DNA from 2 places in the Leptolyngbya sp. GB1-A1 genome. Region 1 is predicted to be linked to the other one. Evidence: predicted binding sites of a transcription regulator. Region 1 holds the regulator's gene; the other holds the start of a gene.
The links. Region 1 encodes HrcA, which represses chaperone genes, less so after heat shock. Its sites were predicted from a motif close to ANTTAGCACTCNNNANTNNNGAGTGCTAANT; they were not measured.
Positions count from the first base shown of each region.

Region 2: a site for HrcA is predicted at 1,981-2,011, ahead of groES (co-chaperone GroES). Genes of this name have one in related genera too.

Region 1 is NZ_JAMPLI010000002.1:354,497-357,919, reverse strand. Features, by position in the region: gene NDI45_RS03485 (FTR1 family protein) at 67-1,011, opposite strand; gene hrcA (heat-inducible transcriptional repressor HrcA) at 1,129-2,220, opposite strand; gene NDI45_RS03475 (rhodanese-like domain-containing protein) at 2,315-2,671, opposite strand; gene NDI45_RS03470 (hypothetical protein) at 3,153-3,347, shown strand; gene NDI45_RS03465 (tetratricopeptide repeat protein) at 3,413-3,423, opposite strand, start outside.
Region 2 is NZ_JAMPLI010000014.1:41,986-45,408, reverse strand. Features, by position in the region: gene NDI45_RS15180 (DUF4347 domain-containing protein) at 1-1,502, opposite strand, end outside; gene groES (co-chaperone GroES) at 2,160-2,471, shown strand; gene groL (chaperonin GroEL) at 2,545-3,423, shown strand, end outside.

The DNA.
Region 1 (3,423 bases):
CATCCTCTTTTTTTGGCTTTATTGGCTTTGTTGGCTTGATTGGCTTGATTGGCTTGATTAGCTAAGTTAGCTCTGCTCCGAAGCAGTCTTACTTGAATGAGGAGATTGCTTGCGATCCGTTAAACTGCGACCGTACAGCCCTCCCACAATTGCTAGAAACAGGATATAACCGATCGCCTGCGCTAGATAGAGCGTTTGCGTATAGCCAAAGAGTGCCTTCAGCAGAATTCCCGGAAACTGACGATCGGGCAGAATGCTACTCAAATCCCATACAAGCGGACCCAGCAGACAGGATGACCCCTGACCAATACACCAGTTTGTATCAGGATTGATTTGCGCCAGCAGTCCGATTGCCCGATCAAAATGGCGCAGCGCAGACACGACTAAGCCCGAAACGATCAGCAACAGCAGCACCCCCATGGTTTGAAAGAATTGCCGCAGGTTAATCTTGACACCCAGCCGAAATAGCAAAACGCCGATCACCGTTGCGCCTGCTAGCCCTGCCACGGCTCCGACTACCGGAAGCCAGCCCTGCTGAAATTTTGCCGCGATAAACAGAACCGTCTCGAAGCCTTCGCGCAGTACGGCGATCGCAATCAGTCCAAACACGCCCCAGCCTGCACCAGTTTCGCCGTTTTCGCTTTTGCCAAGCGCAGAAGTAATTGCGCCTTCCACCTCGGACTTCAAGGCTTTTGCCTGCTGGGTCATCCAGATCAGCATCCAGCTTAATAAGCCGATTGCCAGTAAACTAAATCCGGTTTCCAGTAGTTCTTTAGTGAGTTTGGCGCTGGGCTGATTTGCCGTTTCAAGTGCCGCCAAGACGCTGCTCAAGACAATGCCGATCGCCACGCTCGCCGCAACGCCAGCCCCAATTCCCGCATAGACCCAGCGATTCAGGCGAGACTGCCCTGCTTTGCTGAGATACGCCAGCACAATGCCCACGACAAGAGCCGCTTCAACGCCCTCGCGGAGCGTTACCACAAACGTCGGCAGAGCCGCACTCCAATCCATCATGCGTTTTCCTGAGAGCGATGAGAGAAAAGTTCTACCCTTTTAGCGTAAAGGTTCCAGCGCGAAATTCAAGGGAGCGAACCTGCGCACCCCTCATCAACCCATCGACCCCTCCCCTCATTCCCGGCTTTGACTAATCGCCTCTGACAAATAATCTGCCGCCGCTTCGACCATCGCGATCGCATTTTCATACACCATCCGAGTAGGCCCTAGCATTCCGACGCTGCCGACAGGAATGGAGTTGCGCTGGTAGGTAGCAGATACTAACGCACAGGAGCGCATCGGCTCCAGCGGATTTTCTGCCCCAATTCGTACCGAGACCCGCTTACCCGTTCCTTCCGAGTCTGCCGACTCAAAAATGAGCGACCAGAGCTGATCCTGCTCAGATTCCAGCAAATGCACGATCGGCTGAACCTGCTGAAGCTCAGAAAATTCGGGCTGTCGCTTCAGGACTTCGGCAACACCGTTGATCAAAATCTGCGTAGAGAGGGAGAGGCGACGACGCTGATTCAGCTCCAGCAGCGAGGTTTGCAGCAGGGTGGCGTAGCGATCGAACTCGCGCCCCAGTTCTGTCCAGTCTAGCGTGGCGATTTCGCTCAGCGTTCTCCCCCGCAGTTCGCTGTTGAGGAAGTTGGAGAGAATTTGCAGCTCTCGGTCGAGGCGATCGCTGTCGGTCTTTTCATCCTCAGAAAGTGGCAGATCAACAAGGGTCGATTGGGTTTCGTAGGTGTCTAACACCACGATTAGCATCAGCCGCGCTGAATCAAGCTGAACCAACTGCAAATGCTTCAGCTGGGCTGTGCTGGATTGGGGCAACGTCACCAGGGCAATATAGCCGCTTAGCGTCGATAGGATCTGAGCAGCCCCCCGTAGCAGTGACTCCAGGCTCATTTCTTCCCAGTTCAACTGTTCAGTTAGCGTTTGGGCAACCTGACGAGCCAGTGTGTCCGAAGGCGTGACCAATTGATCCACATACAGCCGATAGCCCGAATCGGAGGGAATCCGCCCGGCAGAGGTGTGAGGCTGATACAGCAAGCCTGCTTTTTCTAAATAGCCCATCGCGTTTCGAATCGTCGCTGAGCTAACTCTGGGGTTAAATTCTTCTAACAGCGCTTCTGAGCCAACAGGCTTAGCAGTCGCAATGTAGTAGCGAACTGTTGCGCCAAACACCTGCTGCTGGCGCGAGTTGAGTTTCACAGGGAAGGACATAAGAGCAACGTCGGAGCAACCGATAGAATGAATGGGAATAGAATGAACGAAAACTGAAGACAGTCCAGAAATCGTCTAGAAATCGGGAAGTCAATTAATAGTGCGGAACCGATCGATCGACTCTCAGAGAATAGGCGTCGATGCCGCCCGTGACATTCTTTACTTGAGAAAAGCCCTGATGCTGCAACCACTGGCACATTTGCGCTGATCGAATTCCATGATGGCACAGCACGATCGTCTCTGTCTGTGGGTCAAACTGGCTGAAGATTTGCCCTGACCACTCGTTAAACTGGCTCAGCGGCAGGTTCAAAAAACCCTCCAGGGAGGAGAGTGCGACTTCTTCGGGCTCACGAACATCGATAAGCTGCGCTGAATCATCCTGTGACTTGAGCCGCTCTGCCAGTTGCTCAACTGTAATCGCATCAAAGGTTGGGTTAAATTGGGCTGTCATACTTTAATACTTCTTCAATACTTCAATTTCAATACTTCAAGGTAGTGAGCCGCTGTGAAAGTGGGGCATGAGTGAATTCCAGACTATTCCACTCATCTGGTAAAGGATCACTTAAGTGAATCCCCGACAAATCAAGCAAGATCTGCTCTTAAGCTAAGATTTGTTAAGAAGATATTTTCAAAATCTTAAGTTCAAATTACCCGGAACCCTCGACTTCCGCAAGCCCACTCTGAACGAAAGGCAAGGGGCACATCATGCATAACCTGTCTCGCCAACCTGTTCCGCTGAGCTCCCGCTGACCTGCTTACCTCCTCACTTCCTCTCCCTCTAATCCTCCCCGGGGGGACATCAGCACGATCGCGGAATTCTCGCATCTTCTTTTTGAAAACTTCAAACAGCCAGTCGGTAAACTGCTGATGTGAATCGGGAAGATCCTGTCAACAATATCTTTCAGAGACGTCAGATGTGAAGGAGAGAGCCGATGACCGTCAGAGTTCCTGAAAGAAACAACGTTGCTGCCCGCTGGACTCAAGCAACTGCCATTACCTTTGCACTGTATCTAATAATGAGCCAGTCTCAATCCGCGTTCGATGCAGCACCAGAGTGGCGATCGACCTCAGATCAGGCTGGGAGGGTTCAGCTAATTAGCGAGTTTCCGACGCTGCCGTTTCGGTAACGATCGCCAACCCAGCGTTTTCCTTCTAAGGATTGCCGCATTCTACGCCGCCCTCCAGCAGAAGGTTACTGGCTCA
Region 2 (3,423 bases), on a different contig from region 1:
GCTGCGCCGGATGTGTTGCCGTTGTTGATTCCCGTGCCACCCAATGGAACAACAATATTTCCTCTATTAGTGGAAATTGTGCTGGTAATCGAGTCGTTATCGCGCAGCCGCAACCCAATGGTTCCGGTGAGGCTGGTTCCTGTTTCGATCGAAACTGTGTAGGTTTTGCCTGACCCGGTGATATTTGGCACGATCGCCGCATCGCTGATCGAGCCAGGAGTCAGCTCAAAATCGGTCGCATCTACCCCCGTGATCGGGCCGTCACTGTCAAAGGTCACGGTGTAGTCCACTACATTGGCAGCCGTAAGCGGAGCAGCAGACCGGGCGATCGTCGCCCTAGGCACATTCACTTTCACCACAGACCCGACAACCGTATCGCCGTTGTAAGCCGGATCGCCCTCTGTAATTACTGTTACACCGTTGTTAACAAACAGTGCCCTAGCAGCTCCAGTCCCAGAAGCTCCTACAGTTGCGCCCGTGCCGCCGCTTCCGCCCGAAACTGCGTTGCCATTAAATGTCACACTAGCTAAGCGCAGTGAACCACCCTGAATCGAAATGGCTCCGCCTCGCGCATCTCCTCCTTTTCCGCCCGTTTCACCGGGAGCATTGCCACCCGTGCCGCCGATTGCGCTGTTGTTTTGAAACCCGACGCGAACCAGCGTAACGTTGCCACCGATGATCAAGAGTCCGCCGCCCTCTCCTAGTCCTCCGGTTTGTCCGGGCAGGGTTGCATCTGCTCCTTTTGCAGTGCCGCCATCAAGCGTCAGGTTTTCAATCAGAACTGTCCCGCTCTCAACGGTAAAAATACGATGGTCTTGACCGTTGAGGGTTTTGTTGTTACCCAGGATGCGAATGTTCGATTTGATATTTGGCAAAGCACCGATGATATCAAAGTCGTTCGTGATATTGATGATATCATCGCCTGCGGTGCTATTTGCATCATCGATCGCATCCATCAGATCGTCGTAGCTGCCCACATTGAAGGTTGCGAGCTTCTGGCTGTAGGCTTCGAGTGCCTGGGGTGAGAAGGCGATCGGCGTCGTAACTTCTCCGGTTGTGGCTTCTAGCGTCCAGTTTCCGCCCAGCGCTGCACTGCCTGTCACATTAGTTGAGGCGGCAATATCTATCCCGGTAAGCTGGCTTAACTCGGTTAGGAACGATCGCCCCACGGTTCCCGCCGCTACATCACAGCCCCATAGCAGCAGATCCGCACCCGGACGAAAAGAAGCTGACCATTGCCGAAGCAGGAGCGCATATTGACCGAGCGTTGACCCACTGAGCTGTGCCGAACCCAATTGCACCGCACCCTCGCTGCCGTGAGACACAATTTGTAGGCTGAGCAGATCGCGCCGCGCCGCTAAAAGCTGCGTAATTTGAGCAATGCCATCCTGGGACGGATCGAGCAAAACAACCTCTGCATCTGACCCAATTCCTTGCAGCAGGGTTTGATAGTCTGCAACGGCGGGGTCAACAACAATGAGCGTCGATCGAATTTCAGTCATGGGTAAATGCGGTCAGAAGTGGAAGCAGCAAAAAGCGAAACTTGTAACGTTTGAGAAATTAACTTTGTAAATCTTTTAGAAGTTGCTTAAATACCGAAACTGGAAGGCGGGTAGAGACAGACCATCCTCAGAAATCTAGGGGAAATATACCCATAGCTGGATAGTTATCTTGCAAGCAGCAGCAATTTTTTTGATAAATACTGATGCATGAAACGGAAATCTTGCTGAATTTAGTTTTAGAAATAGGCAATTAGGCTGTCTGAAGAATTACTTGAACAATTACTTTAAGTAGAATGCCCATGCCAGCGATAAAACTCGCAGGGCTGAAACAATGCTGGTTTTAGATTTGGGCTTTAGATTCAACCGCGCTCAATGCGCCAAAAGGGCTACTTTACAGCGCGCATCCTACCCCAGTTCGGGAACCCGTACTCCAAAAGGGGGGTGTCAATCGGTTGCAATTGTCTGTCTCGTTCCGCTAAATTAGCACTCAGGGGTTGAGAGTGCTAAACCTTAAACTCTCGCTCAAGAAATTACTTGACAAACTGAAGCAGATTGCAAGGCTGTTTATTTTCCAAGCTATGCACTGGTTCTGCCAAGGAACCGGATTTCTGCTGAGCAATGCTACACACCTACTCTGATATTTGGAGAATTCTTGATATGGCAGCAGTATCTCTGAGCGTTAGTACCGTCAAGCCATTGGGCGATCGTGTGTTTGTGAAGGTCAGCGCATCTGAAGAGAAGACCGCTGGTGGAATTTATCTGCCCGATACGGCAAAAGAAAAGCCCCAGGTGGGTGAAATTGCCGCTGTGGGTCCTGGAAAGCGCGGCGAAGATGGCAACCGCCAAGAGCCGGAAGTCAAAGTTGGTGACAAAGTGCTGTACTCCAAGTACGCCGGAACCGACATCAAACTCGGCACCGAAGAGTATGTACTTTTGTCTGAAAAAGACATTCTGGCGATCGTTTCCTAGTTTCTGAACGATTACGCTCCACTGTTTTCTGAATTTGCTGATTTGTATTTACTGGACTTAAGTTGGTTTAACTATGGCTAAGCGCATCATTTACAACGAAAATGCTCGTCGTGCCTTGGAAAAAGGCATGGACATCCTGGCTGAAGCAGTTGCAGTCACCCTCGGTCCCAAAGGTCGGAACGTGGTGCTGGAGAAGAAGTTTGGCGCACCGCAGATCGTCAATGACGGGGTGACGATCGCTAAAGAAATCGAACTGGAAGATCACGTTGAGAACACGGGCGTTTCGCTGATTCGTCAGGCAGCTTCTAGAACCAACGATGCCGCAGGGGATGGTACAACCACCGCAACCGTGCTGGCTCACGCGGTCGTGAAAGAAGGTCTGCGGAACGTTGCAGCAGGCGCAAACGCCATCTCCCTGAAGCGCGGGATTGACAAAGCAACAGGCTTCCTGGTGAGCAAGATTGCTGAGCACGCTCGTCAGGTTGAAGATTCTAAGGCGATCGCTCAAGTCGGTTCAATCTCTGCCGGAAACGACGATGAAGTCGGCTCCATGATTGCCGAAGCAATGGAGAAAGTGGGTCGCGAAGGCGTGATTTCGCTGGAAGAAGGCAAATCCATGACAACCGAACTGGAAGTCACCGAGGGTATGCGCTTCGACAAAGGCTATATCTCCCCCTACTTCGCCACTGACACCGAGCGGATGGAAGCCGTGCTGGATGAGCCGTTCATCCTGATCACCGACAAGAAAATCACGCTGGTGCAAGACCTCGTGCCCGTGCTGGAGCAAGTCGCTCGTTCTGGTCGTCCGCTGCTGATTCTGGCAGAAGACATCGAGAAAGAAGCCCTGGCAACCCTGGTGGTGAACCGTCTACGCGGTGTACTGAACGTGGCTGCGGTCAAGGCTCCTGGCTTTGGCGATCGTCGTAAGGCAATGCTGGAAGATATCGCTGTG